DNA from 4 places in the Nonomuraea sp. NPDC049784 genome. Region 3 is predicted to be linked to each of the others. Evidence: riboswitches for the same ligand, from Rfam matches in the RefSeq annotation. Region 3 holds a riboswitch; each other region holds the start of a gene.
What was found. Region 3 has a riboswitch for cyclic di-AMP ahead of AB0J09_RS16490 (GH25 family lysozyme). Riboswitches for the same ligand answer to the same signal wherever they lie in the genome.

Region 1 (7,816 bases), on a different contig from region 3:
CAGCCCCGTATCGCCGGAGCGCACGGCGTCGGGGGCCCCGCCGGACGCGCCCGCCACCACCGGCAGCCCGGTGGCGGACGCCTCCAGGAACACGATCCCGAGCCCCTCCACGTCCACCCCCTTCCACCGGGTACGGCAGGGCATCGCGAACACGTCGGCGGCGGCGTAGTAACCGGGCAGGCCGGCCGCGGGCACCGTGCCGGTGAACCTGATCGACTCCTGCCCCGCCGCCAGCCGTTCCAGGGTCCTGCGGTGGGGACCGCCACCCACGAGCAGCAGCACCGCGTCCGGCACCGCCCGCAGCACCTCGGGCCAGGCCCTGATGAGCTGGTCCTGGCCCTTCCTCGGCACCAGCCGCGACACGCAGACGACCACCGGCCTGCCGTCCAGGCCCAGCTCGGCCTTGGGCGCGCCGGGGTGGAACTGGTCGACGTCCACGCCGGGCGCGAGCCGTACCAGCTTGTCAGGAGGGATGACGGCGGCCAGGCGTCGACGCGTGTACTCGCCCAGGTAGGTCACCACGTCGGCGTGCTCACCGATCCTGCGCAGCGCCGCGCGGAAGCCCGGCGCGCTCGCCCACGAGGCCTCGTGGCCGTGCGTGAGCATCACCACGCGCCGCGCGCCCACACTGCGCAGGCGCGGCGCGAGCAGCCCGAGCGGCGCCGCCGCCCCGAACACCACGGTCTGCGCTCCGTGCTCGGCCACCAGCCGGGCCGCCCTGCGTGCGACGGCCGGGGTCGGCAACATGAGCCGCGTCGGATGTCGCACGATCGGGTACGGCTGGCGCTCGTCGAACTCCTCGCAGCCCGGCCAGGCGGGCGCGTACACGGCCACGCCCGGCGTTCGCAGCGCGAGGCCGTGCACGAACGACTGGATGCCGCCCGGTCTGGGCGGGAAGTCGTTCGTGACGATGAGCACCTTGGTCGCGGCGCCTGTCACTGCACTGGGACGCCGTTCAGCTTGCCCCATGCACGGGCCATGGCGATGCGCTCGGGGCTGGAGGGATGGGAGGCATAGAGCACATATTCCACCGCATCCGGCGACAAGTCGGAAACGTTGGTTACGGCCAGGCGTTTCTGCATGGCTATGAACGTGGCCGGATCGTGCGTGAGGTCGAGCGCGTGCAGGTCGGCCCTGGCCTCGATGTGGCGACTGATCAGGTTCTGGGCGGGGCCCATGATCAGTGAGCCGATGGTCATCAGGCCCATGATCACGCCGACCGCGCGCGGGTCGCCGATCGAGGTGACGCCGGTGCGGCGGCGTACCAGGTCGAACACCAGGAACAGCAGGATCGCGCCCAGAGCGGCGGCGAGGGCGCCGATGAACGTGCCGTAGAGGACGTCGTTGTACTTGGCGTGGCCCAGCTCGTGCGCCACGACCAGCTCGACCTCCTGCGGCGGGGCCTTGAGCAGCGTGTCGTAGACGACGATCCTGCGCGTGGCGCCGAAGCCGGACACATACGCGTTGAGCGCCGTTGTCCTGCGCGAGGCATCGGCGACCAGCACGTCCTCGACGGGCACGCCGTCGCGCTGGGCCATGGCGAGCAGGTCCGTGCGGAGCTGGCCCTGCTGCATGGGCGTGAAGTCGTTGAACAGCGGCTCGAACACCACCGGATAGATGAACGACATCGCCACCGTCAGCAGGAACGCCCCGACGGCGGCCGGGATCCACCAGCGCTTGAACCTGCGGGCCAGCGCCATGAGCACCAGCAGCATGAGGCAGAGCAGGAACGTCTCCACGCCGATGTTCTTGAGCCGGTCGCCGATCCAGGACCCCCAGTCCTGGGTGGACAGGCCGTAGCCGCGCAGCAACGTCTCGAACCAGATGCCGAGCGGCAGCCTGACCAGCTCGATGATGGCGGTGATGACGACGACGCCGAGCACCACCCGTACCCACCAGGGGCCCTTGAGCCAGCCCACCACCTTCGCGCCGAACGGGGTGGCCATGAGCAGCCCGGCGAAGACAAGCGTGAGCGCCAGAGACAGGTAGCTCGGCAGGCTGGTGGCCGCGTCGAACGACTTGCTCCTGGCGATCTGCGCGGCGGTGAAGTCGCGCGCGGGGTCGGGCGCTCCGGCGGCCAGAAGGTGCCAGGGGGTGCTGAAGGCGGCCACGGCCAGGATGACCAGGCCGAGCAGCACGGCCGCCACCGCCGCCTGCCGCCTCAGCCGCCGCCCGTCCGCGGTTTGGCGCGGCCCGTCCCCGTTCACGGACACACCCGCCCCCTTGACGTTCCCCTGCGATTCCTTCGGCTGCGTCACCCCGTTGCCGGTCGGCTCGGCGCCCAGGGCGGGGACCGCGCCCCCTATCTCCCCGCCTTGCTGCGCTGCTCCGTCCGTATCTCGCTGTTCGTCCATCTGCCTCCCCCTTTACGCGAGCTGGTCTCGCACATAGTCGCGCCACCGTGCGGTCAGCGTCGCCGCGGAGAGCCCCAGCGCGGCGAGTGCCTGATCGACGCCGACTGACCGGGCCTCACGGTAGAGCCTCACCAGCGTCCCCTCACCGAACCGGTCAGCGAGGAAGCGACACGCCAGCCAGGCCTCCTGGTACGCCCTGGCGAGCCGTAGGGGGTCCCGCCCGTCGGCGGCGAAAGCGGCAGGTCCGGGCAACTCACCCGGCAACCGGCCGGACCGCACCTCGGCGGCGAGCTCAGCGGCGGCGGTCCTCACGGGCAGCCCGGAGTCGCGGTAGCCGACGTAGTCGGCGAACCCCTCGTAGAGCCAGACGGGCAGTCGGTCGGTGCCCGCCACGACGTGGGTGAGCTCATGGGTGAGTACGACGTCCTTGCCGGTGGAGTTGAGCTTGGCGAAGAACTCGGGGACGACGATCACCCGCCCGCCGTCGGCCACCGCGGCCAGCCCGTCGACCTCTCCCGCCCCGTCCAACCCAGCCAGCCCGGCCGCTTCGGCGGCGGAGCCGGGAACGACGATCAGCGGTCGTACTGGCCGGCCGAGCACGTCCGAGACCCGCCGCCCGGCCGCGTCGGCCCTGCGCGCGAGTTCGCGGAGCTCACCGGATGGGGCGTGGTGTCCGACGACTACGGACCGCGCTCCGCCGACGACGACCGCACCATCACTCCACAGGTGGCGAGCCTCCTGCGGAAGGATCGGCGAATCGGGGGTGGGGGCGCCGGCGGAAGCGACGGCGAGGAGCACGATGGAGACCACCGCGACCCGTTGACTCACCCACCCAGACACGATGCCCGATCGTAGCCGCCCCGCAGGGGGCACCTTGGCCGCACCGCGCTCCGGACCAGCGGGCGCCGGGGTCTGGATCGACGGGCCTCTGATGATCGGTGGGCCGCGCCGTCATGCCCGGGGACCATTGGGACACGCACCGGACTCGACACGGGCCATCAGCCGCCCGTCATGCGCCGCCGAACGCGGGTCGCCAGCCAAACGCCGAGGCCCGTTGACCAACGGCCAGGGTCGCGCCATGTGAAGCCGCGCGGCGCGAAGCCAGAGATATGAAGCCGTGTGGCGCGGTGTCGAGCGGCGCGAAGCCAGGGGTGTGGCGAGGTGTGGGGTGGGAGGCAGCCGCCCTCCCCTGCGTCCCGGCGGTCAAGGGTTGTGCGGTCCAACGTGCGCCGTTGCGGCGGCCAACCCCGTGCGGGTCAGCGAGCGTCTCCCTGGAGGCCCTCAGCCACGTGCGGCGGGTGGCGCCGCACGTGCTCCGCCGTAACAAATATAAAAGGGACCTCAGCAAAAGAGGACGAGCCCCGCCCGAAACGGGTTCGGGCGGGGCTTGGTCACAGGCCGGGACGGACCGCGCCCACGAAGGACGACTTACGCCATGTGCCCAGCTTGTCGATGCGCACCCGTTCGCCTGTCCGCGGCGAGTGGATCATCTTGCCCTTGCCGACGTACATGCCCACGTGGCCGAGCCCGTTGAAGAACAGCAGGTCACCAGGCTGGAGATTCCGCCAGGAGACCTTGCTCTTGATGCGGACGAACTGGCTGCTCGTCACGCGCGGGATCTTCACCCCAGCCTTCTTCCAGGCGTACTGGACGAGGCCGGAGCAGTCGAACGAACCAGGACCTGTGCCTCCGTAGCGGTACGGGTCACCGATCTGGTGCTTGGCCGCGGAGACGGCCTTGCGGGCCTTGGACTTCTGCCGAGCGATCTTGACTGCCCTGAGCGCTGCGGCCCTGGCCGACTTCGAGGTTCGGGCGGCTGTGGCCGCCTTGGCCGTCGAATCCGACGCGCTCGCCGCCGCTTGCGCCGTTGGGGCATGGAGGACCAGACCTCCGGCCGTCACGGTCATCGTGAGCGCTACGCCACTCAGGGCAAGGCGGGACAGACGGGGGTTCTGCGGGGAGGTAGACAGGATTTCTCCTTGAGTCTTCCACGAATGCCTACCGGGTTAGCTGACGGATTCGGGCCTGGAAGTAGCCCTACGGCGCGATCTGCGCGCCGATTCACCCCTGATCCCTGGGGAACTGGGATCGCTGGGTCCCCGGCTCCGTGCCTCCTGGCTGCACGGACTCGGCAGGCCACCGCCCGATCAAGATGTTGATATGCGCATATGGGCGGCGACCAGCGGATCTTTATCTGTCTCACATCGGGAGAGACCGATGCGGGTTCGCGGAGGACATGGCTTGTTCGCCGCGACGACGCCCGAAGCTACGCCGAACCGTCAAGAATCAGCAAAGTGAGACATGGGCTGTAAAGATCAGATAAAGGGTGCTGTAAGAGCGGAAATCCCTGCTGGAACCCCAGGCTCCTTTATCGAAATGTGACACTGCTCACACTTCGTTTCGCCTGCGTTTGTCAGGCCGTAATTGTCGCCTTTTTCACATTTGTTGCGATGCCCCACACGACGCTCATGCGTGGGAGCGTTCCCGCCGTGGACCGGCTCGTCTCCGGCTGCCCTGGCCGACATTAACGACGCTGCATCGTAGAAGCGCTTCGAATGATCGTTCAGCCACAGCATCCCGCACGACGAGCTCCACCCCGGCCGCCGTACACGTTGCGCCGGGCCCACCGCACAACGCCTCGCCGGCCCGGCGCAGGGAAGGCGGCAGAGCGCCGCGACGTGCGACGACGTGCGCCGCCTCCACCAACAACGCACGCCAGCATGAGCGATGCCTTAGGTCGATCAAGCGATGTAGCTGGTCAGAGGCTTGAAGGTCGCGAAGTCACGTGAGCCCCCGGAGACTTCCTCACGGCCATTCAGCGCTGACCGCGCGATCTCGCAATGTGTTGCGTCTGATGCCTCGAATGCACGAAGACCGCTCCTACCGAGGCAGTGCACCTGACATGGCTGAAGACCCCTGAATACTGTTGGGGCAAGTACGCGCCCGCCTTACCTACCTCACACGGCTGACTACTTCGAGTCACCCAAGATGGTGGCCTTTTGTCCTGCCGATGCTCTGGTCAGCTCTCCGGGTGCACCATGAGAAGGACAGCGCGATTGTCCGCGGCGTGACCTCGGTACAGGTGCGGGCGAGCGGCATTGAACCGGATGGAATCACCTTCGGCCAGGTCGGTGGGGGAATCGGTCGGGCCGGTGCTGACGCGTCCGTGGGTGAGCACGAGGCATTCCTCGACGCCGGGCAGGTGGGCGTCGGAGTGCTGGGTGCTCTGGGCGATGGCGATGTCGTAGACCTCCACGGTGCCGCGCAGGCTGATGCGGTAGAGGAGACGCGCGCAGTCGATCGCTGGCCCAGCGCCAGGAGACGCGCCTCAGACGACGGAAACCCAGCCCCTGTACTCGGGAACTCTCAGAAATGGCGCCCTACGGGCGGATGGCGCCCAGGAGAGAGTTGCCGTAGGAGGAGAGCTTGACGACCTTGACCACGTCGCCGGTTTGGGGCGCGTGGACAATGTCCCCGTTGCCGGCGTACATCACGACGTGGCCCAAGCTCGAGCTGAAGATGAGGTCCCCCGGCTGGAGGTCGTCCAAGGAGACCCTGCGGTTGGCCCCCCACGCCCACTGTTGCCACGTCGTACGCGGCAACGACACGCCGCCGGCGCGCCATGACGCCTGGGTCAGGCCTGAGCAGTCGTAGCCTCCCGGACCGGTCCCGCCGTAAATGTACGGCTTGCCTACCTGAGCGAAGGCGAAGCGCAGGACGGCGGCGGCGTTGCCCGAGGCCGGGCCCGAGTACTTGATGCCGACGCTGTTCGGGTTGCCGGGATTGTAGGCGCCCAGCTTCCTCAGCAGCTTCTTCTGCTCGTTGATCAGCTTCATGATCTCCGAGCGTTCCTTCTCGACCCCGTCCCGCTCCCTGTCCGCGGCCTCCAGTGCCTTCTGCGCATTGTCACGCTCGACCTTCAGCCCGCGGTTCTCACGATCGAACGCGGCCAGCTTCTCCGCCCGCTCCTTCGATATCTGCCCGGCCAGCGTCAGCCCCGTCAGCAGGGCCTGGGGGTTGTCCGTGCTGATCAGCCCGGGCAAGGAGGTCAGGTCGGTGCCGTACTTGTAGCTGTCGACGGCCATGCCTATCACCTGGGAACGCAGGTCCGCGACGGTCGCCAGCTTGCGCTTGTAGCTGTCGTTCAGCTTGGTATAAGCGCTCTTGGCCTTCTTGTAGCGCTCCGTGGCCGTGTTGAACTGGTCGACGACCTTGTCGGCCTTGTCGTTGAGCTTTTCAAGCTTGGCCTTGGCCTGCCGGAGTGTGGGTTTGGGATCAGCGGCGGCAGCGCCTATAGGGGACAGGACCAGCCCGAGCGCGAGACCCGCGGCCACCGGCACCCTGCCAAACCTCACTGTGTCGCCTCCCAGGGATGATATCTGGGGCGAAATAGTACAGAAGTGGCGGGTGAGGTCTCACCTAAACGTAGCAAATCGTGATGGAGGGCCGTCCCAGCCGGTCCGTAATCTAGGCCCGGCCCAGCCTGCGCAGCAGCAATCCAGACTGAACGGGTCTGGCTCCCATCCGCCTGACGGATTCGGCCACCTCGCGGTCCGACGACACCACGGCGATGGCCCGGCCGGGCGGCTCGGCGCGGACGAGTTGACGGATCAGGTCGTCGGCGATCTCCCCGGGGTCGCTGAACAGCACCCGTACCCCCCGCGGCGCCACCACCTGCACGGGGGCGTTGAGTTCGGCCCCGTCGAACACCACGGTCACTTCGACCCTGGTCTGCGCCACCAGCCCGCCGAGCCCGGTCATCAGCCGGTTGCGCTGGTCGGCCAGGGTGAGCGTGCCGTAGCCGGTCTTGGTCACGTTGTAACCGTCGATGATCAGGTGGACCTGCGGCAGGGCCAGGAGCTGGTCGAGGAGCTGCGGGTCGTCGTCGGCGAGGGCGCGTGCGGGAACGCCGCGTACGCCGGGCCGCTCGCCGGTGATCGCGGCGACCGAGTCGGCGGGCCGGGTGATCGTCGTGGGCAGGGCCAGCTCCCTGCGCAGCCCGGCGGAGGCGTCCTGCAGCGCGTCCAGCAGCACCCTGATGCGGGAGTCCTCGATGCTCCTGCCCTCACGGGCGGCCCGCCGCGAGGCCTCCAGCTGTTTCTCCACGTCGGCCAGGCGCTCGCGCAGCCGTCGCAGCTCGGAATCGCCCGCGGCGGAGGAGGCGGAGGCGGCCGACCTGGCCTCCTCCGCCGCATGCTCCATCTCCTCGGCGTGACGGACCGCGCCCTTGGCCCGCTCGCGGGCGTCGTGGAGCTTGCGCCGCAGGTCGGAGTTCTCCGCCCGGGCCGCCCTGATCTGCTCTCGCAGCCGGTCGGCCTCCTCCTTGGCGGCGCTTTTCTGCGCGGCGAGCTGCTCACGCAGCCGGGCGACCGCCTCCTCGCGCTCCGACCCCTCTGCCGCCACCGCGGACTGCTCCAGGTCTGTGCGGGCGATCTCGATCATCTCGGCCCAGCCGGGCGGCC
Region 2 (7,816 bases), on a different contig from region 3:
ACTCGGCCTGCGCCTTGACCGGTAGCTCCAGGCGCGCCACGAGCCCGATGACCTCCTCGCCCACGCGGAACGAGACCCCGTCGCCCACCTGGTCGACGGTCCCGGCGGCGTCGAAGCCGAGCCCGTACGAGTCCAGCTTGCGGGCCACGCCGTGGTCCGCGAGCGTCCCAGCCGCCACGGCGAGGTCGAACAGATTCACCCCGGCCGCCGCCACCTTGATCCGCACCTGTCCGGGCCCCGCGGTAGGCACCGGCACCTCCACCAGCCGAGGAGCGCCGGAGCCGCCAATGAGTGCACGCATGTTCGTCATGGCGACGAGAGTAGGAAGAGTTACTCTCTTCTGGTAAGTAGGCACCTGGAAGTGCGTAACCCACCCAGGAGGAGGAGCGAACAAGTGGCCACGAAGACGGCGGTGGAGCGGCGTGACGAGGCCAGGCAGGCGTTCGACGCGTACTTCGCCCAATGCCCCTCCAGGAAGCTCCTCGACCGCCTCAGTGACAAGTGGGTCACCCTTCTGCTCAGCGCGCTGGCGGAGGGGCCGCGCCGCTACAGCGACCTGGCCAGGCGCGTCGCGGGTGTCAGCCAGAAGATGCTCACCCAGACCCTGCGCGGCCTGGAACGCGACGGCCTGGTCTCGCGCACGCTCACTCCGTCGGTGCCCGTACGGGTGGACTACGCGCTCACCCCGCTGGGCGAGAGCCTGATGCCGCTGGTGGGCGCGATCAAGAGCTGGGCGGAGACGCACATCGAGGACGTCGAGGCGGCCAGGGACCGCTACGACGCCGCCAACGCCTGACCGAGCCCCTTACAGAAAGTGGTCGCGAAGCTGCCTTCCGGCACGCCGGTTACCGATACGAGGGCAGTTGTCAGCATCGGGTCAAGGCCGCCGGCGAGCGTTCCCCTCCAGCGCCGCAAGCGCCCGAAGCCCTGCTAGCGCCGACGTGATCGCCATATCGGACACCGGGTACGCGCGCCCGGAAACAGGGCCGCCGGCCCCGGGCGGTGGCGCGAGCAGTCCGGCAGCGGCCACTCGATTACCCGTAGGCCAATCGGAGCATGCGGCTCCGAATAATCCAGTACGTCGATCCTGCCTGCCATTTCAACGGCTTGACCTGGATCTCTCGAATGGAGTGCCGGCGCCGTACGAAGCGAGCGATTGGTGGCTGCCGCGCAAGCGGAAGATCGCGCATCGCACGCTCAGACGGCAATGACCGGCTTATGGATCACACCGAAACTCCGCGCCGAACAGATCAAAATCGGCAACGTCCGAAGATCCCATTGATGGCACATGGGAAGGCTCAATGAGATCACTCATCCGAGGCTGGGCGTTCTGACATATCGCGAGTGCGTCATATATAACGGATCATGTCAATAGCGCTCGTCAAGTGCGGCGATTGTCATGCTTGACGACCTTTCCAGGATGCGTTTACCGTCTGCGAGGAGCGGCTTTGGCCCATCTGTGAGGTCCGAGTTCTGCTGTTGGGGGAGGGCTCCCGATGGATGTGCTCACTGAAGGCGTTGAGCTAAGCCATGCTGATTTGGCGCTGCTGGCGGAGCTGGCAAGGGGAGTCACGGTCGATCGGGTGGGCAGACGTCTGGATATCAGCGGCCGCACGGTACGCCGGAGATTACGGGGCATCTGCGACCGCATCGGCGTCGCCACGGCGATCGAGGCCGTGGCCTGGGCCGCGCGTCGCCAGCTGATCTAGTGCTGCGGGAAGTCTCAGTCGGCGATGCGCACCGCGCCGGCGAAGGGCCGCCTGCCGAGTGCCGAGATCCGTACGACGTCGCCCGTCTGCGGGGCGTGCACCATCATGCCTCCGCCGATGTAGATGCCCACGTGGTGCAGGTCGCTGTAGAAGAACACCAGGTCGCCGGGCCGCAGCTCAGAGCGGGAGATGTGCCTGCCCGCGGTCCACTGGTCGCCGGTGTAGTGCGGTAGCGAGATGCCCACCCGCTGGTACGCCGCCATGACCAGCCCGGAGCAGTCATAGGAGCTCGGGCCCTCGGCGCCCCAGACGTACGGCTTGAGCTGCTGCGTGAGCGCCCACCGCGCGGCCTCTGCGGCCTTGCCGCTGCCCGCGATGGGCAGGTTGACCCGCACGGCGCGCGTGCCTGGCTGCCCCGCCTCGCCGAGGGCCCGTTTGAACAGGCTGCTCTCGACCTTGGTGACCAGCTTGGTGATCTTGTCGCGCTTGGACTGGAGGTCGTCGACGATCTTCTGGACCTCGTCGATGCGCGCCTTGGCGCCTGCCTTGGCACGGGCGGCGGCGTCCATGGCCTTGGCGAGCTGGTTGATCTCCTCGCCCTGCTCCTGCTCCAGTGCGTACGAGGTCGCGGCGCGGCTGAGGAACTCCTCGGGATCTTCGGAGGTCGCGAACGCCAGAGTCTTGGTGAAGCCGCCCGTGATGTAGGCGTTCTGGGCGAGCAGGGCGGCCTTCGCGCGCTTGGCGGCCAGATCCGTCTCGCTGCTCGTCAGCGTCTTCTGCGCGACCTCAGAGGCCTTCTTGGCCGTCTTGAGCTTCTCCCGCTGGCCGTTGTACTGCTCGGTCAGCGTCTCGATCTGGGTGTGCAGCTCCTGGGCCTGGTTGGCGAGCTCCTTCAACGAGGGCTTGGGGTCCGCGGACGCCGAACCGACGGGGATGGCGAACAGCAGCGCGGCGACTGTGAGACTCACCACACCGAAGTGGCGCGGGCGCCGTGCCCGTTCCGGAGGGCGGGCGTGCTTGCCCGCCGACTTCCCCCCACCGTTGCGCGTGCGCTTCACCAACCAGCTCCTCTCTTGGACGCCTACCGGGTTAGCTGACGGGTTCGGGCCGGAGCAGCCCTACCGAGAGACTCGGACTCACCCCTGTGGTGGCGCTGGAGGTCGCCACCGATGGATCCCCGGCTCCCCTTTCGGGAATTGAGCGTGTCTCCCGCGCGGCACGCGGGGAACATTGTCGCTGGACACTAATGCACTCCAGGTTCGTGCTCAACCAGAACTGCCAAGTCTGTAGAGGTTTCACAACCGAAGGGTCACAAGGTGATCTCGTGATCACCTGTGCAGAACAGACCTTATGCCCTCTATGTCCGTCCTTTCGCGCAAACGAGACTGGGGGCAAGCTCCGTGCTCATCTGGCCACGGGATGTAACAGGATGGGCCGAGACATGGGAGTTAGGGCCGAGCCGTAATGAGATCTGTACCCTGGAGTGCCATGGAGCAGGTGGCCGAACTGACAACGCCCGAGACCGCGGTGGTGGTCCGGCGAGCCCGCACGCCCGACGTGCGCGCGGTCAGGCGCCTGGTGGACACCTACGCGGGCGCGGGCCCGCGGCTCCTGGAAAAGGCCACTGTGACGCTGTACGAGGACGTACAGGAGTTCTGGGTGGCCGACCGAGGCGGGCAGGTCGTCGGCTGCGGCGCGCTCCACGTGCTCTGGGAGGACCTCGCGGAGGTCCGCACGGTGGCCGTGGACCCCGAGTGCCGGGGGATGGGCGTCGGCCACCGGATTGTCTCCGCGCTGATCCAGCACGCTAAAGATCTGGGTCTGCGACGTGTATTTTGTCTCACTTTTGAGGTCGACTTCTTCGCGAGGCACGGGTTCCGCCCGATCCAGGGCACACCGGTCTCACCCGAGGTCTACGCCGAACTGCTGGCCTCGTATGACGAGGGTGTGGCGGAGTTCCTCGACCTGGAACACGTCAAGCCGAACACGCTGGGCAACACCCGCATGCTGCTCCACCTGACATCGGGTGACGCGGACCTTGACCAGATGGAAAGGTGATTGTTGATACCTATGTCGATACGTTGGGCAGCACAGGCATGTGTCCTGACACGTGCCACATGCGCACTCGAAGCGAGGTGACACGGTGAGCACCGGACAGCCGCCGTATCCACAGGACGAATCCGGCGACAATCCCGCCGGCACTCCGGAATACGGTCAACAGAACGCGGGTCGCCGCCCCGGCGAGCCCGACCCCGACGTGACTGTGGTCGGCTACCGGGCGGACGATGCCTACGGTCAGCAGCCCCAGTACGGCCAGCAGGGCTATGGCCAGCAACAGCAGTATGGCCAGCAGCCCCAGTACGGCCAGCAACAGCAGTACGGTCAGCAGCAGCCTCAATACGGCCAGCAGCCCCAGTACGGCCAGCAGCCGCAGTCCCAGCCCGGCTACGGCCAGCAGGGCTACGGTCAGCAGGGCTACGGTCAGCAGGCCCAGTCGCAGCCGGACTACGGGCAGCAGCAGTACGGTCAGCAGCCCCAGTACGGCCAGCAGCAGCCGGGCCAGCAGGGCTACGGCCAGCAGCCCCAGTACGGCCAGCAGCCGCAGTCGGGCCAGCAGGGTTACGGCGGCCAGCAGGATTATGGCCAGCAGCCCCAGTCGCAGCCCGGTTACCCGCAGCAGGGCTACGGCCAGCAGCCGCCCTCGGGCCAGCAGTACGGGCAGCAGGCCCAGTCGCAGCCGGACTATGGTCAGCAGCCTCAGTACGGCCAGCAGCCGCAGTCGGACTACGGGCAGCAGGGCTATGGCCAGCAGGGTTACGGTCAGCAGGCCCAGTCGCAGCCGGACTACGGGCAGCAGCAGTACGGTCAGCAGCCCCAGTACGGCCAGCAGCAGCCGGGCCAGCCGGACTATGGCCAGCAGCAGTACGGTCAGCCCCAGTACGGTCAGCAGCAGTCCCAGCCGGGCTACGGCCAGCAGTACGGCGACCAGCAGCAGTACGGCCAGGCTTACGGGCAGCCGCAGCAGTACGGGCAGCCCGGCTACGGTCAGGCCTACGGACAGCCGGGTCCGGTGGGCGTCCAGCCGCCCGGCGCGCCGGCCCCGCTGGCGGAGTGGTGGCAGCGCCTGGTGGCGAGGATCATCGACGGCGTCATCTTCGGCATCCTCTACACGGTGATCAGCATCGTCGTCGGCCTGCTCGCCGTGGGCTACGACTCCGCCACGGGTCTTACCACCGGCATCCTGAGCGGCTTCCTGGTTGCGCTCGTTCAGTATCTCCTCCTGGCCTTGCTGTATGTCGGCTACGACTTCTTCATGACCAAGATGAACGGCCAGACGGTTGGGAAGATGGTCATGGGCATCAAGGTCGTGCCGGTCGGTGCCGGGATGCCGCCCGGCGGCCTGGCCACCGACGCGGCGCTCAAGCGTGCGGCCGGCACCTGGGGCTGGTACTTCCTCGGCGTCATCCCGATCATTGGCCCGCTGTTCGGCGTCATCGGCACGGGTCTGAACGCTGCCTCGCAGCTGTGGGACAAGCCGCTGCAGCAGACGTTCGCCGACAAGTTCGCGAAGACCGTAGTGGTGAAGATCAAGTAGTTCACGCGACAGGTAAAAGCAGGGGTCGGCTTCGTGCCGGCCCCTGTTTTGTGTGCGGGGGGCGTACCAAAATGGGGGCCTGGGTCGCTGATGACGCGAGGTGGGAGTTATGGCCGGGTCGCCGTCGTGGGCGGACGCGCTGCCCGCGGAATGGTGGGAACGGCTCGCCGCCCGAGCGATTGAAGCGCTCGTCTTCGGGGTGTTCTATTACATTCTGTTCATCGCGCTATGGGGCATCTTCCGAACTGTAGGCATGCTGGAGGTGTTCGACGGCCGACTGCCCGGTGTGTTCGCGTGGCTCGCCGCAGGGCTGGGTTATGTGGGCTACGACTGGTGGGCCCATTCCAGGCGCGGCAGGACGTTCGGGAAGGCGATCATGAGGATTCGCCTGGCCCCGGACGATGTTCCGTCCGGCGCGCTGCTCAAACGGTCCCTGCTCTATCCGGGGCCTGTCATGCTGATGGGCATTCCCGTGGTCAATCTGCTCGCCGGAATGCTCCTGTTCTGTGTGGGCTTGCTCATCCTGATCGACAAGCCCCTGGAGCGGGGGCCGCACGACAGACTAGCTGGAACGCGCGTCGTAAAAGATCTTCAGTGAGCCATCCGCCCCAGGCGGGATGCCAATTCTCAAAATTTTCCCTTGATCCGGTAAGGAGTCTGGAGAGACTGGCATTAGGCTATGGGGCGTCCGGGCTGCCGGATGTTGGCGCCCCCGCGACGCGTGGGGCATCTGTGCGCCGCTATGGTCGTGTCTGGGTGGTAGACACCTTGTGCGTCACGAGGGTCCCGGTGCCCCTCCTGGTCGCGCTCCCATCCATATAATGCGCCCCCGAAACCCCGCTAGCCGTGGAGGCGAGGACGAATGGAAGCCCTTACAGACGTATTGTCAGCGCTCATCCCCCCGGTGGTGGTGGGCGGCGCCTTCATCTTTGGCGTAGTGAAGTTGGTCCGATCCGAGGTCCTCGGAGGTCGCCGAAACCGTGAGGATCAGGCCGAGGAGCCAGAACTGATCGGCCAGTCAGCCGAATCCCCGCAGCGCTGAATTGTCTCCGCGCCTTTCCGGGTATATGTTTGGGCAGGCGAATGAAACAATGCTCCGCGAAAGGATTGCGTACATGGCCAAGCAGATCCAGGAGATTCTCATCGATGACCTCGATGGGGGCGAGGCCAATGAGACGGTCAGCTTCGCTATTGACGGCTCGTCCTATGAGATTGACCTCAGCGACCTTAACGCGAAGAAGCTGAGGGACGCACTCACGCCTTTCGTGCAGCACGCGCGCAGGGCGGGCGCAGTCTCCACGCGTCGCCGCGGTCGCGGCGGCAGCCGGGCGATGAGCCGCGAGAAGAGCTCCGAGATCCGGCAGTGGGCCAAGGCTCACGGCCTGCCGGTCAGCGAGCGCGGGCGGATCGCCTCCACGGTCGTCGAGAAGTATGAGGCGGCTCACTGAGCGAGTCGCCTATCGACCATGCGCTTATGCCGTTCGCCTAGGACCCCGGCGGCCGCCATAAGCGCATGATCGTATCTGGGGCCGGTTCTCGAATGCCGCGTGCCCGGATGGCGATCTTCCACGTCGTACATATGCGGGCGTTTTGGTCGGGTGTGCCGGTCCATGGGCCGGCGCCGTTTCACCGGCGGGCGCCCGCATATGTGGTTACGCCCCGTGCTGCTCCCGAAAAGTCAGTCACGGGGCTATACCTCATTCAACGTACGTTCGCGGCCGTACGTCACGAGTGGGCGCCACGTTCATGGAACGCGCCATCGCCGTAAATCACGGTGACGTATAGCCGGAAGTCGCCTGAAGGCGATCTCCGACCACGGTCGCGTCTATAGCGATGATCTCTCCGAACGTAAACCGGGCACCGCTACTGTAAGTAAACCCGCGACCGGCGGGATGGACGGCTCCGGGCAATACCGGCGGCCCTGCCGGCTCCCGGCGGCGGGTAAACCTGCTAACCCGAGCATGGCTCGCACAAACCCCGTTCCCCGGCATGTGCGCACAATGCCCTGCCATCTCGGGCGCACAGAAGTGCGGCGAATGTGGCGTCTCGGGGCAGGATTGATCTCATGATGCGAGATGAACTCGGTAACCGGGCTGACCAGATGGCGTGATTCCCGCGGTGTGCGGTCCGTGCCGCGTTGTGCTCAGGGCGTAGCACGGCCGTTTGGACGGGGGGGCCTCCCGTACATAGGATGATTGCGTAACGATACGGACGCGGCATCTGAGATGTGCGGGCGAAGGGGCGGTCCCCAACGCCTACTCCGCTCCGGCGCGTCCGATGGCCGATCCGTGTGGGTCCGTATGCGTCGCGAGGGCAATTTTTCGACGCTTCCGAGAAGCGTCTTAAACATCGTTCGCTTGCGGCGTATCGGGAACACGTCACCCCCGAACAGTAGTTGGATGGAGGGTGAACGCCCTGCTCTCGGGGAACGTCTCTGCTATAGAGCGTGTCAGCGGCAGTGGGCACGGTTCGCCGAGCCAGGGCTAGCATGCGGGATGACGGGACCGGATTT
Region 3 (7,816 bases):
AGGTGATCCTGCCCTGCCTGAACGAGGAGGCCGCGCTCGACTGGGTGCTCGGTCGTATGCCCGACGGATACCGTGCCCTGGTGGTCGACAACGGTTCCACCGACCGCTCGGCAGAGGTCGCCCGCGACCTCGGCGCCCGTGTGGTACACGAGCCGCGCCGCGGCTTCGGTGCCGCCTGCCACGCGGGGCTGCTGGCCGCGAGCGCGGAGGTGGTCTGCTTCATGGACGCCGACGCCTCCCTCGACCCCCGCCAGCTCCCGAGAGTCGCCGAACCCGTCATCGGCGGCCACGCCGACCTGGTGCTCGGCGCCCGCCGGCCGCGCGTGGCAGGCGCCTGGCCCTGGCACGCCCGGCTCGGCAACGCCGTCATCGCCCGCGGCCTGCGTCGCCGCACCGGGGCGCCGTTGCACGACCTCGGGCCCATGCGGGCCGCCGGACGGTCCCGGCTGCTGGCGCTCGGGCTGAACGATCGCCGGTTCGGCTACCCGCTCGAAATGGTGCTGCGCGCGGCCGCCTCCGGGTGGCGGATCGCGGAGGTGGAGGTGGACTACCTGCGCAGAACGGGCCGTTCCAAGGTCACCGGCACCGTCCGGGGCACCCTGCGGGCCGCCTCCGACATGCGGCGGGTCATGGCCGAACACATGAGGTGACGCAGCCACAGGTAGGCGTGGACGGCGCAATCGTGCGGCTCAAGGACTCGCAGCGTTCCTTCGTGGATCCGTGGTGGTTGCTGCGGCTTTGGCGAGGTGGCCCGTTCGCCGCGCTTGCCGTACCAGGCGCTCCAGGCGCCGATCAGGCAGCGCGGCGGCCCAGGCTGCGCAGTTGGTCGGCGGTCAGTGCGGAGACGTTCTGGTCGATGGGGGTTTCGGTGTACTGGTGGATGGTCCAGGACTTCCAGTCGGCGGGCGGGGTGATCGATCCCTTGGCCTTGCTGTAGTGGGCGACCCACAGCGGGTACTGGGCCAGGCCCCTGCCGTAGGTGTTGGCGAAGTTCCAGCCGCTGTAGAACATCGGGGTGATCCCGGTCTTGGCCTTCACGTACGACAGCCACGTCTTGGCCCAGGTGTTGACCTCGGTGACGGACTTGCCGTCCGTGGTCTCCAGGTCAAGGACCAGCAGGTCGCCGGGCTTGGCGGGCTGGGAGTTCACCACGGACAGGAAGTGCTCGGCCTCCGCGACGGGGTCGTTGCCGGGGTGGCCGTAGTGGTAGGCCCCGCGCACGATCCCCTTCTTGCCCAGCTGGAGCCAGTGCCTGGCGAAGGAGGCATCGCGGAAGCTCGTGCCTTCCGTGGCCTTGATGATGCCGAACTTGGCCGTGCTGGCGTTCCAGTCGTACTGGGGCTCGTAGTTGGAGATGTCCAGGCCATACGTGAGAGATCCGGTCTCATGCTGAGCCGCGTGCGCAGGGCCGTTCTCCGTGGAGGATGCGAGCGCCATGCCGGCCACGCTGGCGACGGCGGCGGTCCCGGCGATGATCGCACCGGCGACGACGAAGCTGAGGCGCTGGGTGAGGGGATCGAAGTGATTCTTGAGGGCGTGGGCGACTGTGGCAAGCCGAGGCTTGGGCATGACGGCATTGACTCCTTGCTTCCATGCCGCCTACCGGGTTAGCTGACGGGTTCGGGCCTGGAAGTGCCCTACGGGCGCAGCCTGGGCTGGCGTCCGATTCACCCCAAGAGGTGGGTCCCCGGCTCCGCGAGGCGCGGATTCGGCGGCCGAACGCTGTCCACGAAGAGTTCTGAGGGCAGCGCACGGTCCGGTCAACGAAGCGGCAACGATGCGGCGAAAGTCGTCCCATCTATGCCTTGATTAGGCAAAAGATAGGCATCTATCCATAGATAGTGCAAGTAGGGCAAAATGGGATTTGCGTGTATCGGCCGCTGAACGGTACTGAAATGCCGTGCCTGTCAGGGTTTTCGGGCTCGGTAAAGTTTGAGGGCCGCCTCTTCCGGGCCCCGCTCACCGCTACGGACGAAAGCATGTGTCGCGCTGCGAAGGCCTACGGTTGTCAACACATGGGGCGAATCACCCGTACGTTGCTATTGTGACTTGGCATCATTCCACGGGTAATCGTGACGCGAGTCCTCGAAGAAGCGCCCTGGCGCTCACCCCGCGGTTCGTCACCGCCATCGAGGGCTACCTGCGCCGGCACCCGGCCGAGGCCGGACGGATCGCCCGAGCGAAAGCCCCGATTGTCGCTGGACGCCGAGCACGTTCCGGGCGATCAGGGCGCGGCGGGCTGCCGGAGAACTTGGCGAAGCTCGCCAAACTCGGTTCCGATCGAGAGCAAAAGGAGGGACAGCGCCGATGACGCTCGATCTCACCTTATTGAACGAAGCCGGTCCGGCGTTCCTCCGCGGCGCGCTCGGCGGATCGTGCCCACCGGCCCTGCTGCGGGCCTATCGCCGGGCGCTCCCGCGGCTTCTCGCTCTACCCGGCCCCGAACGGCTCGAGTACTTGTGCGCGACCGCCGCTGCCGAGGAACCGGAAGCCCTGACAGCATTCGATGTGATAGGGCCGGGGACATGGACTCTGGCATGGGAAACCGGCGAGCGGCCCACGGCCTTCCACGTGTGCACGGCCCGCCACGACGGCCCGGTCTGGGCGGTGGCGATGGGCGAGTTCGAGGGACGCACGTTCGTGGCCAGTGGCGGCGACGACCACGTGGTACGGCTTCGCGACGCGTTCGACCAGTCAGGGCCGGACCTGGAGGGCCATACGGCGAGCGTCCGCGCCCTGGCGTTCGGCGTGGTGGACGGCCGCCCGGTGCTGGCCGGCGGCGACCACGACGGCACGATCCGCACCTGGGACCTGCTCACCGGAGCGAGCGGGTTCACCTGTGACACGACCGGCGGCCATCCGACAGCCATGGCCTTCGTCGAGGCCGAGGGTGGGCGGATGCTGCTCGCCGTGGCGATCGGTTTCGACAACCGCGGCTTCCCGGCCGAAGACGAGGACGGGCGCGTCGACCTGCTGGACCCGGCCACCGGCGAGCTCGTGCGAGAGCTGCGTGCGGAGGAGAGGGACGGGATACTCGACCTCGCGGTGGCGAAGCTGGGCGAGAGCACCGTACTGGCCTCTCTGAGCCCCTACGAGCTGTACGTGTGGGACGTCGCCACCGGCGAGCAGCTGGGGACCGCCGAACCGAGCGATGTCTGGGAGGACATGGAGCAGGACGGGTTCGCTCCGCCCCTGCTCGTGGGCGTATGGAGCGGGCGGCCCGAAGTCGCCGTGGTGGTCCGGATCGAACACCCGCCGGGCTACACGGTGCAAAGCCGCGAGGTGGTCTACCTGAAACTGGAGAACCTCGGCGACAGGACCCCCAGCCAGGGGTTCGACCGCGACCAGGGGCCGGTGACCATGACCACTCACGCCGGGCAGAACGTGATGCTCGTGGCGAACCACACCGGAGCCGTCGGGGCGTGGGAACGGCCCGCCAAGGCCGTGATCTGGCACCCGGGCCACGAGACGGACGTCGACCTGGACGCCGACACCCGCCTGATCACGGCCGCCGCCTTCGGGCGCCTGGAGGGACGCCTCTGCCTGGCCACGGCCGGTCTCGACGGGACGGTGCAGGTCTGGGACGCACAGACGCCGCACAGACACCGGCGGACCGGCTACGGCGGGTCGGGGCTGGCGCTGTTCACCACAGTGCAGGGCGTGCCCGCGCTGGCCGTCGGCACGCACAGTGACACGGTGCTCCTGGTGGACGCGGCGAGTGGAAAGAAGATCGGTTCGGTGGGTTGCCGCCAGAGCGGCCGCGGCCACGACTGCGACATCTCGCCTTATGACCACTGCTGCCGAGGACTGGCAGCCGGAAATGTGGCCGGTCGGCCGTACATCGCGAGCAGTGGCTGTGCCGCCTACGGCACCATGCTGTGGCAGCCACTGAGCAAGATCCGTGGGATCACCCGGAAGGGCGATGCCAAGGGTGGCCAGGTCACCTTCGGCGGCATGGATCACGCCTCACCCACCGCTCTCGCCTTCGGCGAGGCCGACGGCCGGGCGCTGCTCGCAGCCGGCGCCGACGTGTGGGACCCGGTCACACAGGAGCGCGTGGCCAAGCTGCCCAGGTGGGGGTTCTCGCTGAGCGAGAGCGCCTTCGGCAGGGCCGGGGATCAGCCGGTGCTGGCCACAAGGTGCGGCAGCAAGGTGGACCTCTGGAGCCCGCTGACCGGCCGGCACATCCGGGCGCTCGGCGTGGACGACGCCGGCGAGGGTCTGGCCATGGGCCGAATCGCCGATCTTGACGTACTCGCCGTCGGCAGCGGGAGGTACGTGCACCTGTGGGACGCCACCATCGGGGAACGCCGGGAGTGGATACCGCATACATCGACCGTCACCTGCCTGAGTCTGGTCGAGCACGGTGACGGGGTCCTGCTGGTGACTGGGACCGAGGACGGCACAGTGGCGCTGTGGGACGCCGCCTCCCAGCGCCGCCTCGCCATCCTTGGCGCGTTCGCCCGCCCGGTATGCTCCGTCGCTGCGGCGACTGTCCGCGGGAACCTGCACGTGTACGGCCAGTCTCACTACGGCCGCGTGCTCGCTTGGCGCGTCGACGTCCCCGTGTGACCAGAACGCTGTGTATCTGGTCGAGTAACGTACGCGACCGCTGGGGAGTGGCCGGCGGCCTGCTTCTCGCGAACGGATCGTTTCCGGTCACCGCTCCGAGGGGACGCGCTGTACGGTGCCGGTGACCGTACCGTCCTGCATTTCGGCGAAGAGCTTGAACGGGCGAGACTTCACTTCGGTGGAGAACCAACGGACGCCGCCGGGACCGCCTGGCGGCCCGAGCGGAGGCTCCGCTGAAGTGCCGTCCGGATAGCTGATGCGTACCTTCCGCACCTCGGTCCCGGGACCTCAAGACGGGTGCTTCACGCGCCTTCTCGGGATGTTGCTCCCATCAGAGCGGCTGCAACATGTTTTCCGTGTTACAGCCGCACGTTTGCGCGTAGCGTTTCAGGAAGGCGGGCGGAGCGCCGTCACCGGGCTCATGTTCTTCAGGTCTTTGCTTGAGCTTCCCCGGTACGGATTGCCAGATCATCGATCTGGAACGCGGGCCCGGCGGTGCTCGCGTTCCAGACAAAGGTCCAGTCGACGCGGGTCGTGCCCGCGGGCGCGGTGAACGTGCCGGCTGCTTCGGTCCAGGCGGTCTTCTGGGCCAGGGAGATGGCGTCGGTACGCAGCACCGTGCCGGACTCGTCGCGCCACCGAACATTCCACGTGACGGCAGGCATGGTCGCCACGGCCTCCCTGTACCACAGCGACACGTGGTAACTCGTACCGGCGACCACACCGCTGTATCCGGGGTAGTTGTCAAGCGCCACCGCGCTGCCAGACGCCTGGGTGCTGGTCATCTGCAGCGAGCCCGTGCCACCATGCGCGTCGCCGGTCTGATGCGCCAGACCGGCCCCGTACCACGGGGCGTAGGGCGAGGTGGTCGAGCCGGACTCGAAGTCCTGCTCGGTGATCGACGGCGGGACGGGCGTGCCGCCGTCGAACGTGCTGCCGGCGTCCTGGCCGTACTGGGGGCCGACCCACTGCCCGGGCGAGATGCGACTGCCCATGTCGGTGACCCTGAACTGCCACGGCCCTGTATAGGTGTTGTCGTGCCAGGAGTTGTGCGATTCGTGGACGATCGACTGCTGGATCACGGCGCCCTTGTACGGGGACCAGTCTGGGTACGTGCCCCAGTTGGACAGCAGGGCCATGTGCCCGCAGTACTGCGTTGGGCAGCCGCCGTTGACGGCACTGGGGTCGAAGGCGAACGTGTTGTGGTGGATGTCGACGTTCTTCGTCCACCAGCGGCAGTTGGTGTAGAGCGGCTCGCTGGCGATGGCAGGAGCCGAGCACTGTGAGGTGTTGGTCGGCCCGACTATCAGCGTGCAGTCGCCGGTCGTTGAGGCTGGGCTGTTGCAGAACCGGTCGGCGTTCGCCCACGCGGTGATCCCGCCCCAGTTGTTCTCGAACAGGTTGCCGGTGATCTCGATCTTGCTGGTTCGCGCTGTCAAGCGGGGCTCACCGTCCGCCTCGGACAGGTAGATCGCCGCTTCGGGGAACGGGTCGCCCTTCGCTGCCCGCTCGGCACCGGAGGCCCAGGCGTTGCCGCGGATGGTGTTGTTCCGGATCACGACGTTGTAGCTGATCTCGTAGAAGATCGCGAGCGAGTCGTTGTCCTCGATGAGGTTGTCCTCGATGAGGAAGTCGTTGTTGTTGGTGTCCGCCCAGACCCCCGGCCCGTGGTTGCCGTGGACCCAGTTGCCGGTCACGTCTGCACCGTTCACCGCCCAGAACTTCATGCCACCGGTACATCCGCATCCAGGGACCTGGTGCTCCCAGTCCTCGGTGTTGTTGCCGGTGAACTCGTTGTCCGCCACGACCAGGCCGGTGATGGTGTTGCCGGACTTATACGCGTTCAGGCCGTACTGCCCGTTGTCCTTGAAGCAGTTGCCACTGATCTTGTTTGTGGCCCCGGCCATCAGCCCCGCGCCGGAGTTGTCGCGGATCGTGTTGTGCTCCACGACCCAGCCATCGCCGGAGTCGTGGTTGACCACACCCTCATCGCGCGGCGCGACGAACCCGGTGATGGTCAGGTACCGGATCGTGACGCCGGTCGCATGCTGAGTGAACGCGTACCGGTTCAGCCGCTGCCCGTTCAGTACCGCGCCGGGCGCGCCGATGAACGTCGCGCCGTCGCCGGGCATGATCTGGGAGTACGGGTCGGTGCCCAGCGTGTGCGTGCCGGTCTCGAAGTAGTACGTGGTGTTCGCCTGGCGTAAGTCCACGCCGCTGTTGTCGCCCGCAGGGACCACGACCGCGCCGGAGGGCGGTGTGGCCGGGCCGTTCAGCGACGAGCTGCCGCAGACCGCTGCCGTCGTCGAATCGGTTACCGGATCGACCGCGTCGCCACTCGCCGGCGTCGCGCCGCCCATGACAACCGTGGCGAGGGCCGCCAACGCCACTGGCCAGGTTCTTCGCATTCCTGTTCTCCTCCAGTTTTGACCAGCTTTGGCCGCACTCGACCGCCAGCCGTCGCCACTGTAGTCAGAGCTCACGCCTACCCTCTAGATCAAACACTGAGAGGACTGCAGGGCCGATGCCGGCATCCTGCTGATCAAGGACAGCGATAGACATCACTGTCCTGTGCCGTGGGCTTCCTGAGCTGTGACGATCGGTGAGGTAGTCACTCAGAAGACAAGAAAGGCCGCTTCCGATCTTCGGAAGCGGCCTTTTACCTGGTCAAACTCTGTCGGGGTGGCGGGATTTGAACCCACGACCTCTTCGTCCCGAACGAAGCGCGCTGCCAAGCTGCGCTACACCCCGGTGCACGCCGGTCTTGCGCGTGCTTGGAAAAGTCTAGCGGACTCCCAAGGTACTTGTGACCGTGTCAGCGGCGGGGAACGAGCGTGAGCAACGATGCCTCCGGGAAGCAGGCGAAGCGGGCCGGGGCGTACGGGGAGGTGCCGAGGCCGGCGGAGACGTGGAGCCAGGCGTTGTCGTGGCGGCTCAGGCCCTTGACTCTGGCCCGGTCGATGCCGCAGTTGGTGACCAGGGCGCCGTAGAAGGGGATGCAGAGCTGGCCGCCGTGGGTGTGGCCGGCGAGCAGGAACTGGTAGCCGTCCTCGGCGAAGCGGGTCATGTTGCGTGGCTCGGGCGAGTGCATGACGCCCAGGCGGAGGTCGGCGTCCGCGGGGGCGGGACCGGCCACGAGATCGTAGCGGTCGCGTGAGATGTGGGAGTCGTGGATGCCCGCCACCGCCACGTCCAGGTCGCCCACCTTGATGCGGGCCGTGGTGTTGTTCATGTCGAGCCAGCC
Region 4 (7,816 bases), on a different contig from region 3:
CGCGAAGGTCCCGGCGCTGGACAACGTGGCCGACGGCCTCGTCTACACCGGCCTGGGCAGGTCGGAGCGGCGCCGCCGCGCGGCCCAGGCGCTGGAACGGGTGGGGCTCGGGCACCGGATGGACCACGAGCCGCACGAGCTGTCCGGCGGCGAGCGGCAGCGCGTGGCCATCGCCAGGGCCGTGGCGGGCGACCCGCCGCTGCTCCTCGCCGACGAGCCGACCGGGGCCCTGGACTCGGTGTCGGGCACGGGGGTGATGGAGCTGCTGCACGAGCTGAACGCGGCCGGCACCACCATCGTGATCATCACGCACGACCGGGAGATCGCCGCGAGCCTGCCCAGGCAGGTACGGATGCGCGACGGCCAGATCATCTCCGACACCGCGCGGGTCCCTCTGGAGGCGGTGTGATGGCCGTCGTGGAGGTGGCGCGCCCGAAACTGCGCCCGGCCAGAATGCGGTCCCGCGACGTGATGCGGGTCGGGGCGGTGGGCCTGCGCACCCGGCCGCTGCGGGCGTTCCTGTCCGCGCTGGGCATCGCCATCGGCATCGCGGCCATGGTGGGCGTGGTCGGGCTCTCGTCCTCGTCGGGCGCCGAGCTCGACCGTACGCTCTCCGCGCTCGGCACCAACCTGCTCACGGTCTCGTCCGGCACCACGATCATGGGCGAGGCCGCGCAGATGCCGAAGGAAGCGGAGGCGATGATCGAACGCATCGGCCCCGTCGAGGCCGTCTCGTCGATCGGGCGCATGGGCGACGTCAAGGTCTACCGGTCGGAGGAGATCCCCGAGGCCCAGACCGGCGGCATCGCCACGTACGCGGCCCGCCTCGACCTGCCCGCCACCGTGGGCGCGACCCTGCGGAACGGCACCTGGCTCAACGCGGCCACCGAACGCTACCCGGCCGCCGTGCTCGGCTCCTCCGCGGCGCAGCGGCTCGGCGTCGGCTCGGCCTCGCCCGACACGCAGGTCGTGGTCGGAGGGATCCGCTTCACGGTCGTCGGGATCCTGAACCCGGTGGCGCTCGCCACCGACCTGGACAGCGGCGTCCTGGTCGGCTGGCCGGTGGCGGAGTCCAGGCTGGGCTTCGACGGGCACCCGACCACGCTCTACACCCGCTCGGACGAGGCCAAGCTGGAGGCCGTACGCCAGGTGCTGGCCGGCACCGCCAACCCGGAGGCGCCCAACGAGGTGGACGTATCCCGGCCGTCCGACGCCCTGGCCGCCAAGCAGGCGACCAGCCAGGCGTTCGCCAACCTCCTGCTGGGGGTGGGCGCGGTGGCCCTGCTCGTGGGCGGGGTCGGCGTGGCCAACACCATGGTCATCTCGGTGCTGGAACGCCGCGCGGAGATCGGCCTGCGCCGCTCCCTCGGGGCCACACGCGGCCAGATCCGCACCCAGTTCCTCGCGGAGTCGCTCCTGCTGTCGGCCCTGGGCGGTGGTGGGGGGATCCTGTTGGGGACGGGCGTCACGATGGGGTACGCGCTGTACAGCGGCTGGCCCTCGGTGGTGCCCGCCTGGGCCACCATCGGCGGCCTCGCCGCGACCCTGGTCATCGGCGCGGCAGCGGGCCTCTACCCGGCGATCCGCGCCTCCCGCCTGTCCCCAACGGAAGCCCTCTCCACCCCCTGACGCCCCTCACCCCGGTACCCGCACACTCACACGCCGCCCGGTCCGGGTGCGTCGTTCGCGCCCGACAGCGAGGCTTGGCCGCGACGCTCGGCTTGGCCGCGACGCTCGGCCCGGCCGCGGCGCTGAGGCTCGGGTGTGCTGCTTGGTTGGGGCGTGCCGCTTGCACACCGCCTCGCGGCACGGCTCGGGTGCCGGCCGGTTGCGGGCGTGCGGCTCGCACACCGCCTCGCGGCTCGGCTCAGGTGCCGCTCCCACTCGGGAGCTCGGCTCGGCAGCGCGGCTCGGCTCGGGAGCGTTGTTCTATGGGGGCGCGGCTGTTCGGTTGGAGTGCAGCCGCGCCATCGTCGCGCCGTCGCCGTGCCGTCATGGGTGGCGCCGTCATGCGCTGCGCCGTGCCACTACGCGACCCGTGACCGCAGCAACGCCCTCGGCAGCGGTGTCGGCACGGGGAGGCCTGGCGATGCGGGCACGGGGGAGCCCGGTGGTGGCGACGCGGGCTGTGGCTGCGGGTGCTGATGCGAGCGCCGGGTGCAGGGTCAGGGCGGGTGGCGGTACCCGTGCGGGAGGCGTGTGCCGAGTGGGCGGGTGGAGTTAGTCGGTGGCGTAGCAGGTTGTCTTGCCGACGATGCGGATGCCGGGCTTCTCTCCGGAGATGACGGTCAGCTCGAACGTCAGCCGCGTCTTAGGATTGCGCAACACGGAAATATCCTGATCCCCGTCCCGCAGATCCAGATCGTCGACCACCTTGTCGTACCCCATTGCCTGGAGCCGTTCGAGAAGTCCCGCGGAGGCGTCAGTGAGGTCGCTCTCGGCGCGGAAGTACCGCCGCACCTGCCCTGGCACGCAGGAGCCGTCTTCATCCCGCGCGACGGGCGACAAATGAAGGTCGGAGGCGCTGAGCAGAGCGGTGGCATCGGAGTCGAGCTGCCGGGCGGCCTCTTCGAGACTGGGCAGTCCGGACGCCGTCGCGCAGGCCGTCATCGCCGCGACACAGAAGAGCACCGCGGAAAAACTGTGACGGCGGGCGCGCACGATCGGACCATATCGGAGATCGTCCACGAACACCCGGTAAACGGAACAGAAACCTCTGCGGACCTGATCCGTATAAATCATCTTTTCATGGGCAGAGGCACTACTTATCGCGATAAGGAGTCACTAGCGGAGCAGGATGACCTTCGAAACCAACGACCAAGCTCATGTGACGCCCATTTCGCACCCTTTCGGCCTACGCGTAACCGGTGAGATCGACTACGGCAATCACCGTCTCCTTGCCGGAGCCCTCCAGCGCGCGATTCGCGAGGGCGGCGATGAGATCCACCTCGACCTCGGGGAACTGGCCTTCATCGACGTGGCCGGGCTGCGCGTCATCGTGACGGCCGCCGCCCGATTATCCCCGCCGCGCAGGCTGATCCTCGACCCGATCTCTCCCGTGGTACGCCGCCTCCTCGCCGTAACGGGCTGGGAACGCATCCAGGGCCTGCGAATGGGCTGAGCGGATGGGCGGTCACCTGTCCGGCACGGCCCAAGAGAGGCCGCTGCGGAGCCGGGCGATGAGCCCCAGGTCGTCCACGAACCGGCCCAGGCCGAGGGCCACGCACTCCAGCGGCCGTTCCGCCCTCCGTACCGGCATTCTCAGCGACGCCCGCAGCCGCCGCGCGAGCCCCCGCAGCAGCGCGCCGCCTCCTATCAGCACCGCGCCCCGCCCTCCGAGGTCCGCGGCCAGTTCGGCCGGGCACCGCTCGACCGTCTCCATCGCCGCCCGCACGATCGCCTCGACCGGTTGCCTGGTCGCCTCGTAAATCTGCTGGACGGGCAGCCGTACCTCGCGCTCGTGGCCGGTGTCCGAGTCGCGGGCGTGCACCGTCACGTGCCGGTGCGTCGGTTTCCACTCTGCGCCGATGTGGCGTTTGGCCGACTCGGCCTCGTGCTCGTCGAGGAGGAGGCCGTGCTCGTGTTCGACCAGGCGCACGATGGCCCTGTCGACGGCCTCGCCGCCGCCTGGGACGGCCGTCGTGGACACGGCGGCCCCGGACGAGAGGACGGCGATCCTGGCCGAGTCGCGCCCGATGTCGATCACCATGTTCCCGGCGACGTCGTCGACCGGCAGCCCGGCGCCGAGCGCCGCCGCGAGCGAGTGCGGGACCAGAACGATCCGCCTGGCGTCCGCCTCGAACGCCACGTCGCTCAGCGCCGTCCGCTCGATCGGGGTGGAGCTGTCGGGCAGCGCCATGACCAGGCGTGGCCTGGCGAACGGACGCCGGTGCACCTTGCTCAGGAAATGCCTGACCATGCGCCAGGTGAGCTCGCCGTCGGCCGGCAGGCCGCCGCTGACCGGCCGGCACGTCTCGCCGTCGGCCGCGTCCGCGCCGTACGCGATGACCTTGCCGGTGCGGTCGTCGAGCATGACCGCCGAGGGCTCGTCGAGCACGATGCCCTTGCCCCTGGCGTAGATTCGTGTGCTCGCGCCTCCCAGATCCAGCGCCAGGTCACGGCCCAGGAGGCTCATGGCAGGACCGGGGGCTTGACCATCATGCCGGGTGTATTTCCTGAGCCGCTCCAACCCAACACCAGGAACTGAACGGTTCCCCTTTACCCTGCGGGCAGCACACCCGACGCCAGGAGGACCCAGTGCTCGACTACGACCTCGAGGCCGAACACTATGACGAGACGCAGGGTGGCCTGCCGCGCGCCAGGGCCGCCGCCGACGCCGTGCGGCTTGCCCTGCCCTGCTTTGTAGGAGTGCGATACCCGCCCCCGACCTGAACTGAAGGCCGAGGCATCCTCTCTGGAGAAATTCCGGCAAACATGCCGCTCGCCCTTTTGCTGATCGCAATCGTCGTGCTCCGGCTCCTGAATCGGCCGGGCACTGGGGGGTGGGCGTCCCGACTAGGCCGGCATCGCGATCCTCACCGTGGCCATCGGCGCGCTGCTGCTGACGGGGAAGGGTCTGGACGGGCACACCTGGGCCGACGCCGCCGTGGCCTGGCCGCCGCGCACGCCTCCGCGGCGGCCGTGGTCATCCCGTCGCTGGGGGTGGTGGGAGCGCTGATCGCCCTCGTGGCGTTGGTGGCGATGCCGGGCAGGCGGCTGGACGCGCCGGCGGTCTCGCAAGGCAGGGTCGAAGCCGGTTTCGCGTCGTAAGCGGGGCCATGCGAAGCTGTGAGTTGTCCCCAACACCTTGGAGGTCCTCATGGCGGATACACCGGAGCCGGAAGTCAGCGAAACTCCCGAGGACGAGATGAAGCGCAAGTTCCGCGAGGCGCTGGAGCGTAAGCGCAACCTGCACGCGGACTCGGGCGCGGGTGGCAAGGGCGGCGACCCATCGAAGATCCACGGGGCGCACGGTCCGGCTGCGAGTAAAAGATCGTTCAGGCGCAAGAGCGGCGGCTGAGGCTGGATTTTCAGGGGGTACGGCACTGCCGTACCCCCTTTTTTCTTTGTACGGGAAGGTAGATCTTCTGCCCGTTTCATGACGAAGTGTTTGCGTATGTCCGGAATGCGTGGTTAGAGTGTTGCCCAATTCACAGCCGGTGGCGTGGACCTCACAGAGGAGGAACAGCTGGCTGGCGCCGAATCCCGATCACTCGGGAACCGGGGACCCACCGCAAATGGGGTGAATCCGACCAAGCGTCGGTAGGGCATCTCCACGCCCGAACCCGCCAGCTAACCCGGTAGGCGAGATGGAGAGGACATATGAACGACTTGAACGACCGCGTCGAACTCCCAGACAGCGTGATAGCCGCCGCTTCCTGAGCGGTCCCTTCCTCAGGCTCGTTTCGCGCTCTGCGTAGCTTCTCCCCCCATTGTCAGGTGCTTTGCCCTGCTACGCCCTTTTTCGAGCGAGCGAACCTCCCTGCCCCCGTCGCGAAGGACTTAAATTCATGTCTGCACGTTTTGGCCTGCGTTCTCTCGCTCTGCTCACCAGCTCTACCGTGTGCGCGCTGACCTGCGCCGGCACCGCGGCTCACGCCGACTCAAGCACTGGCGAGAAGGTCCTGCTCAAGGGCTCGACCACCGCTTCATACTTCTGGGACGACTCCTCCGGCCGCGCCGGTGACACCGGCCTGCCCGCCAGCGGCAAGCCCATGCAGAAGGGCCTGGCCGCCAGCCCGAGCTGGCCGCTCATGACCGAGGGCTACGTGGTCTACGAGGGCAAGAAGCTGCCCTTCTTCGTCGGCGACCGCGGCCCGGGTGTGCCCTCCAACAACGGGGTCATGCTGGACCTGGACGCCAAGACCTTCGCGGAGCTCACCGGCGGCACGTTCAACTCCGACACGCTCGGCGTCGACGGCAACGGCGGCGAGGGCCACATCAAGGTCGACTACGTCATCACCAAGTGGGGCCAGGGTCCAGGCAAGAAGAACTACCCGGTCCCGTTCTCGACCGGCGCCTGGGCCGAGGAGGACAACAACCCGGCCGAGCCTCCCGCGGCCAGCGAGGCCGTGCCCGCACCGCTCTCGAAGAGCACGGCCGCCGTCGTGGCCGGCGCCGTGGCCGTGGCGGGCGGCAGCGTGGCGCTCACCAGCGAGCGCATCCGCAACCTCATCAAGATCTGACTTTACGGGCCACCACCAGAATGTCATTCTGGTCCTCGTGACCACCCGTGTAGCCGCGAACGGCATCGAAATCGCCTACGAGAGTTTCGGTTCGCACGAGGGCCGTCCCCTGCTCCTCATCATGGGGCTCGGCGCCCAGCTGATCCACTGGGACGAAGGGCTCTGCGAGCTGCTGGCGGGGCAGGGACACCACGTCGTACGGTTCGACAACCGCGACGCGGGCCTCTCCACCCACTTCCACGACAAGGGCGCTCCCGCGCTGGGGGCGCCCTCGCCGTATCTGCTGGACGACCTGGCCGATGACGCGGCGGGGCTCATGGACGCCCTCGGCTGGCCCGCCGCGCACGTGGTCGGCGCCTCGATGGGCGGCATGATCGCCCAGGCATTGGCCATCCGCCATCCGGACCGGGTGCTGACCCTGACCTCGATCATGTCCACGCCCGGACCCTCGGTGGCCCCGCCGACGGAGGCCGCGCTCGCCGTCCTCCTGGCCAGGCCCGCTCCCGACCGCGGATCCGTCATGGCCCAGGCGGTGCGGACCTGGTCGGTCCTCGGCTCGCCCGGATACGAGCTGGACCCTGAGAGGATCACCGAGCTGGCCGGGCTGGCGTTCGACCGCTGCTTCGACCCCGACGGCACGGCCCGGCAGCTCGCCGCGATCATGGCCTCGGGAGACCGTACGGCACTGCTCACGGGCCTACAGGTGCCCACGCTGGTGCTGCACGGCGAGGCCGACCAGCTCATCCCGGTCGCCGCCGGCCACGCCACGGCCGCGGCCGTCCCCGGTGCCCGCCTGGTGACCTACGCAGGCATGGGCCACGACCTGCCGCGCCCGCTCTGGCCGTCCATCGTGGACGAGATCACCAAGCTCACCGCCACCTGAACCCCTCTTTCCGGCCCTCCCGCCGCACTACGGGGCGGCGGGTCACTCGTGGCGTGTGCCGCCAACGGGATTAGCCGAAGTGGGCACGGGTCTCCGAGAACGCCTGATCCGTGCCCTCCAGAGCCTTCGCCACGTCCGCCTCCGTGTGCGCGGCCGACATGAACCAGTTGTGCCACGGGTGCAGGTAGACCCCGTGCCGCAGGCAGGCGTCGCTCCAGTACATCGCGACGGAGAGGTCGGCGTCCCCGTCGAAGCTGAGCCACGGGATCGTCACCGGCCCCGTCTGGTTCACCACGAACCCGTGGGACTTGGCCTGCGCGTGCAGCCCCTCGCGAAGCTGCGTGCCGGCCCGCTCCATGGCCCCGATGCCGTCCGTGTCGCGCAGGGTCTCGATGGTCGCCTTGGCCGCCGCCATGGCGACCGCCGAGAACCAGAACGAGCCGGTGGAGTACAGCGTCTGCGCCGGTCCGCGCAGGGCGTCCGTGCCGGTGACGGCCGCGAACGGGTGGCCGTTGGCCATGGCCTTCGACCAGGCCGTCAGGTCAGGGCGTACCCCATAGGGCTCCCAGGAGCCGCGCAGGTCGATCCGGAACCCCGCCCGCACGTCGTCGATCACCAGCGCCGCCCCGAGCCGGTCGGCCAGGGCGCGGGCGCCGCGCGCGAACGCGGGCTCCACCAGCTCCTGGTCCTCGAACGAGTCGTGCTTGAACGGCGTCACGATGATCGCCGCCACGTCCCCCTCCACGGT

Region 1: linked by a shared signal. The riboswitch ahead of AB0J09_RS26725 (C40 family peptidase) and the one ahead of AB0J09_RS16490 (GH25 family lysozyme) in region 3 are both predicted to bind cyclic di-AMP.
Region 2: linked by a shared signal. The riboswitch ahead of AB0J09_RS44125 (NlpC/P60 family protein) and the one ahead of AB0J09_RS16490 (GH25 family lysozyme) in region 3 are both predicted to bind cyclic di-AMP.
Region 4: linked by a shared signal. The riboswitch ahead of AB0J09_RS07195 (hypothetical protein) and the one ahead of AB0J09_RS16490 (GH25 family lysozyme) in region 3 are both predicted to bind cyclic di-AMP.

The regions. Positions count from the first base shown of each region.
Region 1 covers NZ_JBFAMX010000141.1:2,347-10,162, reverse strand. Annotated here, with positions in the region: gene AB0J09_RS26740 (glycosyltransferase family 4 protein) at 1-939, opposite strand, end outside; gene AB0J09_RS26735 (M48 family metallopeptidase) at 936-2,354, opposite strand; gene AB0J09_RS26730 (hypothetical protein) at 2,367-3,194, opposite strand; gene AB0J09_RS26725 (C40 family peptidase) at 3,746-4,261, opposite strand; cyclic di-AMP (ydaO/yuaA leader) riboswitch at 4,335-4,498, opposite strand; gene AB0J09_RS26720 (cupin domain-containing protein) at 5,374-5,610, opposite strand; gene AB0J09_RS26715 (NlpC/P60 family protein) at 5,735-6,709, opposite strand; gene AB0J09_RS26710 (NYN domain-containing protein) at 6,822-7,816, opposite strand, start outside.
Region 2 covers NZ_JBFAMX010000384.1:1,561-9,376, reverse strand. Annotated here, with positions in the region: partial or broken gene AB0J09_RS44140 (alcohol dehydrogenase catalytic domain-containing protein) at 1-310, opposite strand, end outside; gene AB0J09_RS44135 (helix-turn-helix domain-containing protein) at 395-796, shown strand; gene AB0J09_RS44130 (LuxR C-terminal-related transcriptional regulator) at 1,497-1,709, shown strand; gene AB0J09_RS44125 (NlpC/P60 family protein) at 1,724-2,767, opposite strand; cyclic di-AMP (ydaO/yuaA leader) riboswitch at 2,773-2,922, opposite strand; gene AB0J09_RS44120 (amino-acid N-acetyltransferase) at 3,198-3,767, shown strand; gene AB0J09_RS44115 (RDD family protein) at 3,853-5,304, shown strand; gene AB0J09_RS44110 (RDD family protein) at 5,414-5,902, shown strand; gene AB0J09_RS44105 (Lsr2 family protein) at 6,420-6,752, shown strand.
Region 3 covers NZ_JBFAMX010000064.1:2,915-10,730, forward strand. Annotated here, with positions in the region: gene AB0J09_RS16485 (glycosyltransferase family 2 protein) at 1-650, shown strand, start outside; gene AB0J09_RS16490 (GH25 family lysozyme) at 793-1,569, opposite strand; cyclic di-AMP (ydaO/yuaA leader) riboswitch at 1,582-1,724, opposite strand; gene AB0J09_RS16495 (hypothetical protein) at 2,308-4,572, shown strand; gene AB0J09_RS16500 (right-handed parallel beta-helix repeat-containing protein) at 5,001-6,980, opposite strand; tRNA gene AB0J09_RS16505 (tRNA-Pro) at 7,250-7,323, opposite strand; gene AB0J09_RS16510 (metallophosphoesterase) at 7,388-7,816, opposite strand, start outside.
Region 4 covers NZ_JBFAMX010000017.1:34,047-41,862, reverse strand. Annotated here, with positions in the region: gene AB0J09_RS07235 (ABC transporter ATP-binding protein) at 1-409, shown strand, start outside; gene AB0J09_RS07230 (ABC transporter permease) at 409-1,629, shown strand; gene AB0J09_RS07225 (hypothetical protein) at 2,221-2,694, opposite strand; gene AB0J09_RS07220 (STAS domain-containing protein) at 2,798-3,121, shown strand; gene AB0J09_RS07215 (rod shape-determining protein) at 3,134-4,135, opposite strand; gene AB0J09_RS07210 (hypothetical protein) at 4,258-4,392, shown strand; gene AB0J09_RS07205 (hypothetical protein) at 4,541-4,678, shown strand; gene AB0J09_RS07200 (DUF5302 domain-containing protein) at 4,820-5,020, shown strand; cyclic di-AMP (ydaO/yuaA leader) riboswitch at 5,187-5,322, shown strand; gene AB0J09_RS07195 (hypothetical protein) at 5,511-6,185, shown strand; gene AB0J09_RS07190 (alpha/beta hydrolase) at 6,223-7,068, shown strand; gene AB0J09_RS07185 (aminotransferase class III-fold pyridoxal phosphate-dependent enzyme) at 7,139-7,816, opposite strand, start outside.